3 regions of the Paenibacillus sp. FSL F4-0125 genome follow, and region 2 is predicted to be linked to each of the others. Evidence: predicted binding sites of a transcription regulator. Region 2 holds the regulator's gene; each other region holds the start of a gene.
The links. Region 2 encodes Rex, which represses fermentation and respiration genes when NADH is low (regulators of the CRP and FNR family bind a similar motif). Its sites were predicted from a motif close to TTGTGAAATATTTCACAA; they were not measured.

Region 1 (4,294 bases), 180 kb from region 2:
GGTTGCGCTTCGAATACATCTTTGGCTGGAACCGAACATCTGATTGCTGGAATTCTGGGAGTTCAGCTAGAGGACGTTCTCTTTATGCGCTACCGAGAAGGAGAATATCCGGGACAGTTTGTGGTCAGAACACGGGATGGCAAAGAACATTCGCTGCCGTTTTACAGGTTGGTAGAAGAGTTCAAGAAATTCAAGACATTCCGCTGCTTATCCTGCCCCGATTGGTGGTCTGGAATAGCTGATATTTCCATTTCAGATGGGGACCCGAATATTTTTGATTCCAGCAAAACTGGAGTGTCAGTAAAAGCCTCCTCTACGGTGATGGTAAGAACTGCGATGGGGGCAAAGCTGATTGAACTAGCGAGGCGCAGGAATGCGATCGAGCTGGTTGATTACACATTCGATAACAACCTTGGCTTAGAGCGTAAGCGCCAGCGTTACCGTAGCTACGCTGCGCAAGGTGACAGGAAAATCCCGCTTGCTCCTGGAAGAGATATGAAATATTCGCAAATACTCTCGGATGACGAGGTGATTAGGAATGGAATTGGTACGGAACAAAACCGAACTGCCAACAAAATTTGACTTGAGGGTAAGCGCGAAGTTGGACGAGCACTCATTCAAATATGCATCGGTTCCCGGGGATAAATCTATTTCTCAAAGGGCAATTATGATGAACGCCATTGCCGAAGGGAAGGGAGTTATTCATAATGTACTGCGATCTCGTGACATTGAGAGTTGTATCGCTATTTTGCGCCAATTAGGTGTAACGTTTGCATGGAATGGTAATGCATTAACTGTCTATGGATTGGGGCTACAATCATTAAGAATTCCTGATGCCAGACTTGAAATCGGGAATACTGCTACATCTGCGAGACTTATCATGTCTGTTCTGGCCGGTCATCCATTTGCAGTCGAGCTAGCCGGCAATCGACTTCTATCTACTAGGCCTATGGATTGGGTGGCACAACCGCTGATAGAAATGGGATCGTCGATCACCTATCTCGAAAGCGAAGGCTACCTTCCGCTTGTGATTAACGGTAGGTTCCCATTGAGCCCTATCAATATCGAGGCAACAGTAGCTAGCGCACAGGAGAAATCAGCCTTTCTATTTGCGGGTCTCTATACAGATGGAACAAGTAGCTATCGACAAATGTGCCAGAGTCGCGATCACACGGAACGATTGATGAAATATTTTGGAATTGATATTGAAATCCAGAATAACGTTACCTCTATCCGAGGTGGTTATAACTTTGCAGCCAAGGATGTGATTGTTCCAGGCGATTTGTCTTCCGCAGCATTTTTGCTAGCAGCTTTTACGATTCGTAGTATGGATCGTAAAAAGGAACTTTGGATCAGAGATGTAGGTGTGAATCCAACTCGGTTTGGATTCGTCAGCGTGCTACGAGAGATGGGGTTGGATCTGAAGCTACATCGGGAAAGGCAGCTAATATCGGGTGAGCCAATAGCGGATCTTTACTGCACTACAGGAAAAACACTAACTTCCGTACATGTGGAAGGTAACGAAAAAGTACAGAGTCTGATCGATGAGGTTCCATTGTTAGCTGTAGTATCAGCATTCGCTGAGGGGACTACCGTCATTAGGAACTGTAGGGAACTGAAGGATAAGGATACAAACCGATTGGAGACAACTGCCAAGCTATTAGCGGCGTTTGGACTCGAGACTTCTTATAATGAAGATGAACTTATTATCTTTGGTGGTCGTAGTCCTTCGCCTGCAGTCGTGGATAGTTATGGTGATCACCGAATTGCTATGACTGCCGCCGTTCTAGCTAGTAGTATGGAAGAGCCTTCTATTATTCGGAATTGTGGTTGTATCGCTGTTTCTTATCCTGAGTTTCTGAATGATCTGTCTCAATTTGCTGAGATTGAAATTTTGCAGTGACGAGATTAAAGACAACGTATCTAAGGTGGAGCTACCAAGCTAGAGCGGAGCGCTGTGTGTGCTCTAGCTTTTTTTATTTCATTTAACTAGTTGATAAACTGTATCCTTTTCTATGAACATACTCTTCCTTGTGATGATTTTTATATTTTGGGTAAATAGATTTAAGAACCTAAATAAGTCAGCGAGAAGAGGTGTTCTCATGAAAACAAATTTTAATCCAGACGAGACAGAACAATGAAATCGCTTTATATACTGACACAAATTTGTGAAACCATTCACTTAATTATTAAGAATTTTAATATATAATTAATTTATAATCAAAATTAGGGGGAATCGAAATGAAACTATTTAAAATGATTTTGGTGGCCGGGGTTTCGGTAGCGGTATTGGCTGGTTGTGGAGCAAACGAGGATAAAGCAACTAACTCGGCGGCAACTTCAGCTCCGGCTGCTGAGCAGACAGATGCAGTCACTACTGCCTCGATTGTGAATCAAGCAGATGCATTTACTAAAGCTGTAAGCAAAGATGGAAACTGGATTGTAGCTATTCTAAATGATGTAACGATTCCTGAAGAGGTTGTTGTAGCTGGAGAATTCCATGATAAAGGAGCCGCTGATGGCGACATCTATCGTAAGATTGCCCTTTACTCACAAGACGCTGATCATAAGATCACTGCAAGTTATACACTTACCGTACCTAAGTTTACTGTACAAAGTGAAAATTTGAAAGTTGAAGGCGGAACGATTAAAGGCGATGTTTATGTAGAAGCGAAAGGTTTTACTCTGCCTGAAACCGCAACAATTGACGGTAACCTATACTTCACAAGCGAGGATCTGAAAGCATCTGCAAAGATTGACGGAAAAGTGACTGGAACAACAGAAGTTAAATAATTTTGTAATCATCTCATACGTAGAAACCAACCCATAGACTATGGGTTGGTTTTTTGTTATTAAGGTGATGAGATGTATCCCGGATTAGACGGTTCTGGATAATGATTATGTGATCTTTGGTTGATTTTCTTAATATTGATCTTATAATATTACTACCACTACTAGGAGGAACACATATGTCTAAGGAATATTCACGTACGTATATTGAGAGTGTAAAGCTTGAAATGTTAAATAGATTGGGATTGAAGCAAGTGTTCTTTAAGGAGCAAATAGGTGACGCTTTGATTTTTGAAGCGGTGGGATTTGATAAAGGGAGCAAGCATCGTTTTTGTGTTAGACCGAAGACGAAAACGATTGACGAATTCATTTCAGGAAAATGGATGAAGGTCCGTAGCTTTGTAATCAAAAGTGTAGAGATGTAATTTTCAAGTCTAAAAGGGTGATTCCGTTTATATCGGAGTTACCTTTTTTTGCAGTTACCTAATACTGTGGACGTTTCGTGGGGCTTTTTTCAAAGATAATGTGAAGTATCGCCGTAGAGATCAATGGTAGTATGATGGTCCGTTAGCGTTACTTTACATAAGGCTGTGGAGAGAATATCCGGCATTTCCCCTAACTCTTGCAATGATTTATTGAGAAAATGAGCCATTATAACTTTTAACGTTATCCGATGAGTGACAATAAGCACCTCAAGTCCTTTGTTATCGTTAATGATACGCTCTATAGTCGGTGTTACTCTTTGTTCAAGCTGACTGTAGGTTTCCCCTGAAGCTAGAGGGAGATATAGATCAGGTCTGGTGAAAAAATGAGAGTATTGTAAAGGATAATCTTGTTCAATCTGATCCGTGTTCATTCCTTCCCAGATGCTCATGTTAATTTCCATTAAAGAAGCATCCTGTTGAATGGATAAACTCCGCTTCCCCCGTAAAATCTGCGCAGTATGCAATGCTCTTGGGCTAGTACTAGAATAAATTGCACTTAAATTTTCGCCTTCCAAACGATCTCTCAACCATTCAGCCTGCTGCTCACCTAACGCTGTAAGTGCCGAATTTTGATGCCCCTGCATCCGTTGTTGCAAATTCCATTCGGTTTGTCCATGCCGGGTTAAGAATAAAACTGTCTCCTTCATTAACGAAACCTCCCTTATTAAGTTGTAAGTATAGGATAAATAAATATAAATAAACAATATATAATATTTAGGATCCATAATGTATGGTTATAGTGAGAAACGAAGCTTCTTGAATAATGATTTTATTTTATAGAGTTAGGAAGATATCACGATGAACTTTCATGTATTAAAATTGTTTTACTACGTGGCGATAACAGGCAGTGTGACCAAAGCTTCTGAACGTTTACATATCAGTCAACCCGCTATATCCGCGCAGATCCGTAAGTTTGAACGGGAGAATCAAATTTTATTATTAGAAGTCAAAGGAAAGAGGATGGTACTTACACCTATTGGAAAAAGACTGATCGATCCCCTTGAGAAGTTATTTGCCAT
Region 2 (4,294 bases):
TGGTCCGCTTGTTTCTAGTATAGTACTCTTGTTTATTTTAGCGGCTGGGTAAACTATATCCTTCACCCATTCGAGCTCCATCTGAGAACCGATAAAATTGATAATAATACCGACCGCTTTGTTTATAAAAAAGCTGCCATGCGTACTCTCCGTTATATACCCCCGGCAACAACCGCTCGATACTAACGTCCGGAAGATCAGCTTTAATTATGCTGCGTATTTTCGCTTCAGAGGTCCCTTTACTCAGTTCCTCAGCATATACTGCGTCGTTGCCTTCTGCAAACTTCCCGTCTACAGTAAAGCGTACCCATACCATCAACTCGGTCCCGGATTGATTCTTCCCTGTTAAGACCCAGTACACTGCATTTTCATCCCACACGGATTTCTGTGCTTTAGTTACCTCTGTCAGACCAGCGCTGGTTTTGGCGATATCCTTAGCAATATCTCGCTCGTTCCATTGATCTTTCATAATATAGGCATAGAACTGGATAAGTCCAAACAGAAGGAGCAGAATCAGAACTGACCCCAGGAGGATCCATTTTTTCCTTTTCTTCAAGGTACAGCTCCCTTTCTAGTAATATATCTTTTTTGATTATATAACACACCCGTGTGTTTATCCAAAGTTTCATATTCATTCATATAAATTCTTATATTTACAGAAAAGGCCGTAACTTTTGCAAACGCAGAAAGTCACAGCCTTTCAGTTAATTTATGATCTTAGACTAGCGCTTGAGCAGCCCCTCAAAGGATTCTTGCGCCTTACGACGGATAGCTTCCTCATCTAACGTTAGACATTGTCCATGTTTTACAACCTGTTTACCATTCACCCATACATGCTCAACATCCTTGGCACTGGCAGAGTATACAGCATGAGACAGCAAATCTGTGTGCGGTAGTAAATGCGGCTGGTCTATATCAATCGCGATAAAGTCAGCTTTCATGCCTACAGCGAGCCTGCCCACATCATTTAAAAAGATAGACTTCGCGCCATACTCTGTAGCCATACTCAGAGCTTCCGGAGCCGGTACAGCCGTAGGATCACCACTTACACCTTTATGGATAAGTGCTGCAAGACGCATCTCTTCAAACATATCCAAGTTATTATTACTTGCCGCGCCATCTGTACCCAGCGACACCTTCACACCGGCCTTTAGAAGATCTGTAACACGAGCAACTCCACTAGCCAGTTTTAGATTACTTCCCGGGTTATGAGATACACCTACATTATGACGAGCCAGAATCTCGATCTCTTCATCATTCAAATGAACGCCATGAGCAACAATAGACGGACGTGTGAACATTCCAAGCTTCTCTAAATGCGCTACAGGCCGCAGTCCGTAATCCACTACATTCTGCTCCACTTCGCGTTTCGTTTCGGACATATGGGTATGCATCGGTAAATCCAAATCATGTGCCGCCTGTACAAACTTAACAAAGAAATCCGGCGGGCAGGTATATGGGGCGTGTGGCGAGATCATCGTTGTAATTCTACCGTCAGCCTTTCCATGCCAGTTACGTGCAAAAGAAATCGCTTCCGCAAGCTTGTGATTCTGTACTTCCTCTGGACAAAGGCCGATTACGCCTCTCATCAATACGGAACGGATACCTGACAATTCGACCACCTCAGCTACTCGATCCATATGATCATACATATCCAGGAAGGTTGTAGTGCCACCTTTCAGCATTTCCAGAACAGACAAGGAGGTTCCCCAGTACACATCTTCTCCGGTGAATTTCTCTTCCATCGGCCACATTTTTTCCTGAAGCCACACTTGAAGCGCTAAATCATCTCCATAACCACGAAGCAATGACATTGCGGCATGGCCGTGTGTGTTTACCAGACCAGGCATAAACAACAGACGACTGCCATCAACAACTTGCACACCTTCTTCCATCAAAGGCTCTTCTTTTCCTATGTAAGTGATCAAATCATCTTCAATAGTCATATATCCACTAAGAACAGGCTCATCCGTTCCCGGAATAAGAAAACGCCCGCCTTTGATAATCGTTTTACTACTCTTCATTTCCGCTTTCTTCCTTTCCGTCTTTCAAATAATAAGCAAGGCTTTGCAAATCCGTTGTAAAATCGGCTGCATGAACCCGGATATTCGGTGGTGTTTTTAGAATCACTGGTGCAAAATTCAAAATCGCCTCAATACCAGATTCAATAAGAATATCTGCTACATTCTGCGCTTCTGAGTCAGGTACTGTAATAATCCCAATTCGAATGCCTTGCTCACGAACTGTCTGACCTAGCTCCTCCATGGGTTGAACCGTAAGAGAGTTGATTTTCCGCCCTACCTTAGGTGCATAAGAGTCAAATATAGCGGTAATCTTCATAGTATCTTTCAGATAAGCATTATAATTAGATAATGCATGTCCAAGGTTACCGGCACCTACTAAAGCCACATTCAGCTGTTGGTCCAGCTTTAAAATATGACGGATTTTCTCAATAAGATAAGTTACGTCATACCCAATACCTTTTCTGCCGAAGTCTCCAAAATACGCTAAATCTTTACGGATTTGAGCGGGATTGAGATCAAGTTTTTGTCCTAATTCTTGCGAGGAAACGGTTAATATTTCACGTTTCTGGAGATCATTCAAGAAACGTAAGTACACAGGAAGTCTTCGAACAACGGCTTCTGATATTTTATCCGATTTCATAATTTACCTCCTAATTTAAGTACTAATCTGTTTAAATCCTATTAAAATTTCTGTACCTCGTCTCAATGAAGAGCGGTATTCTCTTATACCGCCCTTCATTGTGGAGTGATTAATTAAACAGAAGATGTCCTTCTTAAGAAACGCCTCCGTCTTCCAACCACTCTGCTATACGAGGAACCATTTGATCCGTCAACATATGTTCCATTTTCGGGCCAGGCAACGAATAAAGGAAATACTTCCCATAATGAGATTCGATAACCCTAGTGTCATACACTATAACAATACCCCGATCCTGCGCTGTCCGTACCAGTCTTCCAAATCCTTGCTTGAAGCGGATAACTGCCTGAGGCACCGACAATTTCATAAACGGATTCTTCTTCTGGGCTTGTAATAACTCAGACTTCGCTTCCGCTAGAGGGTGATTAGGCGGTTGAAATGGAAGCCTCACGATGGCCAGGCATGTCAATGCCTCACCCGGAATATCTACTCCCTCCCAGAAGCTGCTAGTTCCAAGTAGAACTGAAGCAGCACTGTCCTGAAAACGTCGAATCAGCTTACTGCGGCTTCCACCTTCCACGCCTTGACCTAGCACCGTAATTTCTTGTGAGGCTAGAGCCTCTTTCAGAGGATCGTAAACTTGGCGCAGCATCTTGTAAGAAGTAAACAGAACAAGCATCCGTCCGCGTGTCGTAATTGCCGCTTCTGCTAGTGACTGTACGAGCGTATCGACAAATCGGGCATCACCCACACTGCCTTTCACACTAGGGAAATCCCGTGGAATTACTAATAGTGCCTGCTCCCGATACTTAAAGGGAGAAGGAAGGAGAGATGTCATTAGACGCCCCTCTTCCGCAGCTTCATTGAGTCCGAGATTATCAATCATAAACTGGAACGATTTATCGACAGAAAGCGTCGCCGAGGTTAACACAATACTTTTCTTTTTGTCGAAGAACAGCTCTTTAAGCTGGGTACTAACATCAACAGGGACGGCATATAGCTGTAGCGATTTGCTGCGATAATTTCCATTCGCCTCCAGCCAATATACTACATTCTCGTCGTTTAATCCCATAAAAAACCGTACTTGCTCACGTATAGAAGCTAAATCCTTGAATAAGCCGCTAATATCGGTTACTAGACTATCTGAAGAAGATTGACCTTCTTGATCACGCATCTCATTAAGCATTTTATCACCCTTACGGATAATTTCGCTTAATGTCAGATTCATAGTATTCTCTAAAGCAACCAATTCATCCCAATCCTTCGGTTTACGGGTAGGAAGTAACCGCATGACTAGCTGTCCAGCTTCTCCCGCTGCTGCATCGCTACGTTCCGGCAAGAGGCTGAATAGCTTGTCACTAAGTAGATCCCAGGTTTCTTTTACAGTAAGCAGATCTGGATAGATTCTATCGATAACTCCGCTCCATTCAGAAGCTTCCTCACTGCCTGATGACTGAAGCATTTGACGAAGCGTTGGGAGTTGGCCGTTACGATTATCCTTGTATAATCGGGACAGCGTGTGAGCCACCGTGAAATGCTTCATATGCATACCTAAATGCTTGCCAGCCACATCCTCCAGATGGTGGGCCTCATCAATAACAAGATGTTCATAAGCCGGGAGTAGCTGGTGCCC
Region 3 (4,294 bases), 260 kb from region 2:
CCAAATGTTGAAATTGTTAAAGATGACTGGCAGTACAATGTAAGTGAAATCGGAATCAAAATGGCTGCGAATGAAGCACCAACCTTCTTTAACACCTACGCTACAGAAGCTAAATTCCTGGTGGAAAAGGGCTGGGTTGCTGACATTACGGATCTTTGGAACAAATACGAATTTAAGGATCAAATTAACCCAGTACTGCAAAATCAGTTCATCATTGATGGTAAAGTTTTCGGAGTAACTCAAAAAGGTTATGTAACAACGACTATGATCAACAAAAAAATGCTGGATGAAAAAGGCGTTGCGGTCCCGCCAATGGATTGGACTTGGGATGATATGCTGAATACGGCTAAAGGCGTAGCTGATGTCAAAAAAGGTATTTCCGGTATTGCTCCAATGGGTAAAGGTAACGAAGCAGGCTGGAACTGGACCAACTTCCTGTTCGAAGCTGGCGGTGAAATTCAAAAGGTTGAAGGCGGCAAGGTTGTCGCTACCTTTAATTCCGATGCTGGTGTTAAAGCACTGGATTTCTACAAAAAACTTAGATGGGAAGCTAACGCGATTCCTCAGGACTGGGCACTTGGCTGGGGCGATGCTGTTGGCGCATTCCAACAAAGTCGTACAGCTATGGTAATGGCTGGGTCCGATGGCGTAATCGAGCAAGCACTGAATCAAGGTGGACTGAAACCTGAGGATGTGCTCACATATCCAATGCCTGCTATGGAGAAAGGCGGCAAGCATACGGGGGTACTTGGTGGTGATTACCTCGTAATTAATCCGAATGCAACACCAGATGAGCAAGAAATGGCATTCCGTTATATCACATTTGATTACTTCTCTGATAAAGGTTTGGAAGCACTGGATGCAGTTCTTCAACAACGTACAGCTGATGGTAAATACTTTATCCCGCCGCTCTTAGATTACTACTCAGCAGATTCTGAGTTTGGTAAGAAGACCAAAGCGGTTTATGACAAGTACACCAACGTATACCAATATAGCCCTGACATTATGGGACTTTTGGATGGTAAACCTGAAGCTCAATACAACACACAGGACTATTACGCAACCATGTCCAATGTTATTCAAGAGCTGTTCTCCAAAAAAGGAACGGATTCTAAGAGCCAGCTAGAAGCAGCAGCTAAAACAGTGCAAGAGAAATTCTTTGATACGATAAAAGCGGAATAGGTAAATTTTAAAAAAATCGGTCCCATTGGGGCCGTTTTTTTTGTTGTTATAATTTATAAATTTATAAATCTACAGAGCTAAAGATGATCAACTGACAAACTATTAAGGCATAGGAAAATCGTAAATTTCTGTGATGAAGGGAATGCTTTAACAGAGTACTGTATTCAAGTATTTGGAAAGAAATGGACCCAATAATTTGCTTATTAAAGTATAATTCTAAGATTTGAAGATAATTTTAACATAAAATATGGAAAAAAATCTATAATATGATCGAATGAAAGCGCTTTGAAAACAAATCAAAAAAACTTTATACTTTGTGAAAGATTTCACTATACAAGGTGGAAATCCTGTGATAAGATAAATGTGTAGAGAAAAACAACTAAAAATTGACAGGAGGACGAGGGAGATGGCAGTTAAGAACGAAGTCGCCGCCCAAGTTAAACAAGTTACCGCTGAAGAGTATATTCAGAATTTAGTGGATAAAGCGAAAAAAGCGCATGAGGCATTCATGGCGCTAGACCAAGAGCAAGTTGACACAATCGTTCATGCAATGGCGTTGGCTGGACTCGACAAACATATGTACCTCGCAAAATTAGCCGTAGAAGAAACTGGACGCGGCGTATATGAAGACAAAATTACGAAGAACATCTTCTCAACAGAATATATCTGGCACGGAATTAAATACGATAAAACAGTAGGCGTTATTGAAGACAATGCTTATGAAAGTTTCCAAAAAATTGCTGAGCCCGTCGGAATTGTAATGGGTATCACACCGGTAACCAACCCTACATCCACCACGATGTTTAAAGCGTTGATTTCGATTAAGACACGGAACCCTATTATATTCGGTTTCCACCCATCTGCGCAAGAGTGTAGTGCTGCAGCTGCTAAAATTCTTCATGATGCTGCCGTAAAAGCAGGCGCTCCTGAGAACTGTATCCAATGGATTGAAATGCCAACAATGGACAAGACAAACGCATTGATGAACAACCCAGACGTTGCTCTTATCTTGGCAACTGGTGGTTCTGCAATGGTAAAAGCAGCTTACAGCTGTGGTAAACCAGCTCTTGGCGTAGGCCCTGGTAACGTACCTGCTTTCATTGAAAAGAGCGCGGATATTGATCAAGCCGTAACGGACATCATTCTTTCTAAAACATTTGATAATGGTATGATCTGTGCTTCCGAGCAAGCTGTTATTATCGAAGAACCAATTTTCGATCAAGTGAAGAAAAAAATGATCGCAAATGGTTGCTACTTTGTTAATAAAGAAGAAGCTGCCAAACTGACTAGTGGAGCAATGAACGTAGATAAATGTGCGGTTAACCCAGCAATCGTAGGTCAATCCGCAGTGAAAATTGCTGAAATGTGTGGCATTCAAGTCCCTGCCGGCACAAAGATTCTGGTAGCAGAACTTGAAGGTGTAGGTACTAAATATCCACTATCCGCTGAAAAATTAAGCCCAGTTCTTGCTTGCTACAAGGTTAAAAATGCAGATCAAGGGATCGAACGTGCAGCTCAAGTTGTTGAATTTGGCGGCATGGGCCACAGCTCGGCTATCCACTCCAACAATGAAGAAGTAATCATGAAGTTCTCTAACCGTCTGCAAACAGGACGTATTCTAGTTAACTCGCCTTCCACACATGGTGCGATCGGCGATATTTATAACACTAATATCCCTTCGTTGACTCTGGGCTGCGGATCTTATGGTCGTAACTCCGTGTCGCAAAACGTTACAGCAATCAATTTGATCAACGTGAAAAGGGTGAATCGTCGTACCGTGAATATGCAATGGTTTAAAGTACCTGACAAGATCTATTTCGAAAAGGGCGCTACTCAGTACCTGACCAAAATGCCTGATATCACACGTGTCGCAATTATCACTGACCCAATGATGGTTAAGCTTGGATATGTTGAAAGAGTTGAACATTACCTGCGTCAACGCCAAACTCCTGTAGCTATCGAAGTGTTCTCGGAAGTTGAACCAGATCCATCGACAACTACAGTTGAAAAAGGTACTGCAATGATGAACAGATTCCAACCGGACTGCATCATCGCACTTGGCGGCGGTTCCCCAATGGATGCTGCAAAAGGAATGTGGTTATTCTATGAACATCCAGACGCAGACTTTAACGGTCTAAAACAAAAATTCATGGACATCCGTAAACGGGTATACAAATTCCCTAAACTTGGTAACAAAGCTAAGTTTGTAGCGATTCCAACTACTTCGGGTACGGGTTCGGAAGTAACATCTTTCGCAGTTATTACCGATAAAACAACTGAACAACACACTAAATATCCATTGGCTGACTATGAGTTAACACCAGACGTAGCTATCATTGATCCAGAGTTCGTATACAGCTTGCCAAAAACTGCAGTTGCAGATACAGGTATGGACGTATTGACACATGCTATCGAAGCTTATGTATCTGTTATGGCGAGTGACTACACTGATGGTCTAGCTATTAAAGCCATCCAACTGGTATTCCAATACCTTGAAAAATCGGCACTGGAAGGCGACAGAGTAGCTCGTGAGAAAATGCATAATGCATCAACACTTGCAGGTATGGCCTTTGCCAATGCATTCTTGGGAATTAACCACAGCTTGGCGCATAAATGGGGCGGACAGTACCACACCGCTCATGGTCGTACTAACGCGATCCTTATGCCACACGTTATCCGTTACAATGCTAAAAAACCTACGAAGTTCGCTTCGTTCCCTAAATATTCGCATTTCGTAGCTGATGAGCGTTACGCTGAAATTGCCCGTATTTTGGGATTGCCAGCTCGCACAACTGAAGAAGGTGTAACTAGCCTAATCAATGCTATTCGCGAGATGAATAAAAAATTGGGTATCGAGGAATCGTTCCAACAACTGGGCTTTGATCCTAAGGACTTCGAATCCCGTGTAGATTACTTGGCTGACCGTGCGTTTGAAGATCAATGTACAACTGCCAATCCTAAGCTGCCGTTGGTATCTGAACTTGCTGATGTATACCGTAATGCATTCTACGGAAGATTTGATAATTAATAATTGGTTAAATAGAGAATAGGATAGTTGTGGACTTAGATAAAGGTGACAAATATCACTCGAAAGGTGATATTTGTCACAGTG

Region 1: NST74_RS19215 (polymer-forming cytoskeletal protein) is a predicted target of Rex. The motif match lies at 2,167-2,184, and genes of this name have one in related genera.
Region 3: adhE (bifunctional acetaldehyde-CoA/alcohol dehydrogenase) is a predicted target of Rex. The motif match lies at 1,497-1,514, and genes of this name have one in related genera.

What each region holds. Positions count from the first base shown of each region.
Region 1 is NZ_JBBOZJ010000001.1:4,318,903-4,323,196, reverse strand. It holds gene NST74_RS19225 (Coenzyme F420 hydrogenase/dehydrogenase, beta subunit C-terminal domain) at 1-582, shown strand, start outside; gene aroA (3-phosphoshikimate 1-carboxyvinyltransferase) at 539-1,903, shown strand; gene NST74_RS19215 (polymer-forming cytoskeletal protein) at 2,242-2,793, shown strand; gene NST74_RS19210 (hypothetical protein) at 2,970-3,215, shown strand; gene NST74_RS19205 (histidine phosphatase family protein) at 3,305-3,922, opposite strand; gene NST74_RS19200 (LysR family transcriptional regulator) at 4,074-4,294, shown strand, end outside.
Region 2 is NZ_JBBOZJ010000001.1:4,495,247-4,499,540, forward strand. It holds gene NST74_RS19985 (cell wall elongation regulator TseB-like domain-containing protein) at 38-556, opposite strand; gene NST74_RS19990 (amidohydrolase) at 723-2,024, opposite strand; gene NST74_RS19995 (redox-sensing transcriptional repressor Rex) at 2,014-2,664, opposite strand; gene dinG (ATP-dependent DNA helicase DinG) at 2,798-4,294, opposite strand, start outside.
Region 3 is NZ_JBBOZJ010000001.1:4,754,794-4,759,087, reverse strand. It holds gene NST74_RS21245 (ABC transporter substrate-binding protein) at 1-1,182, shown strand, start outside; gene adhE (bifunctional acetaldehyde-CoA/alcohol dehydrogenase) at 1,589-4,210, shown strand.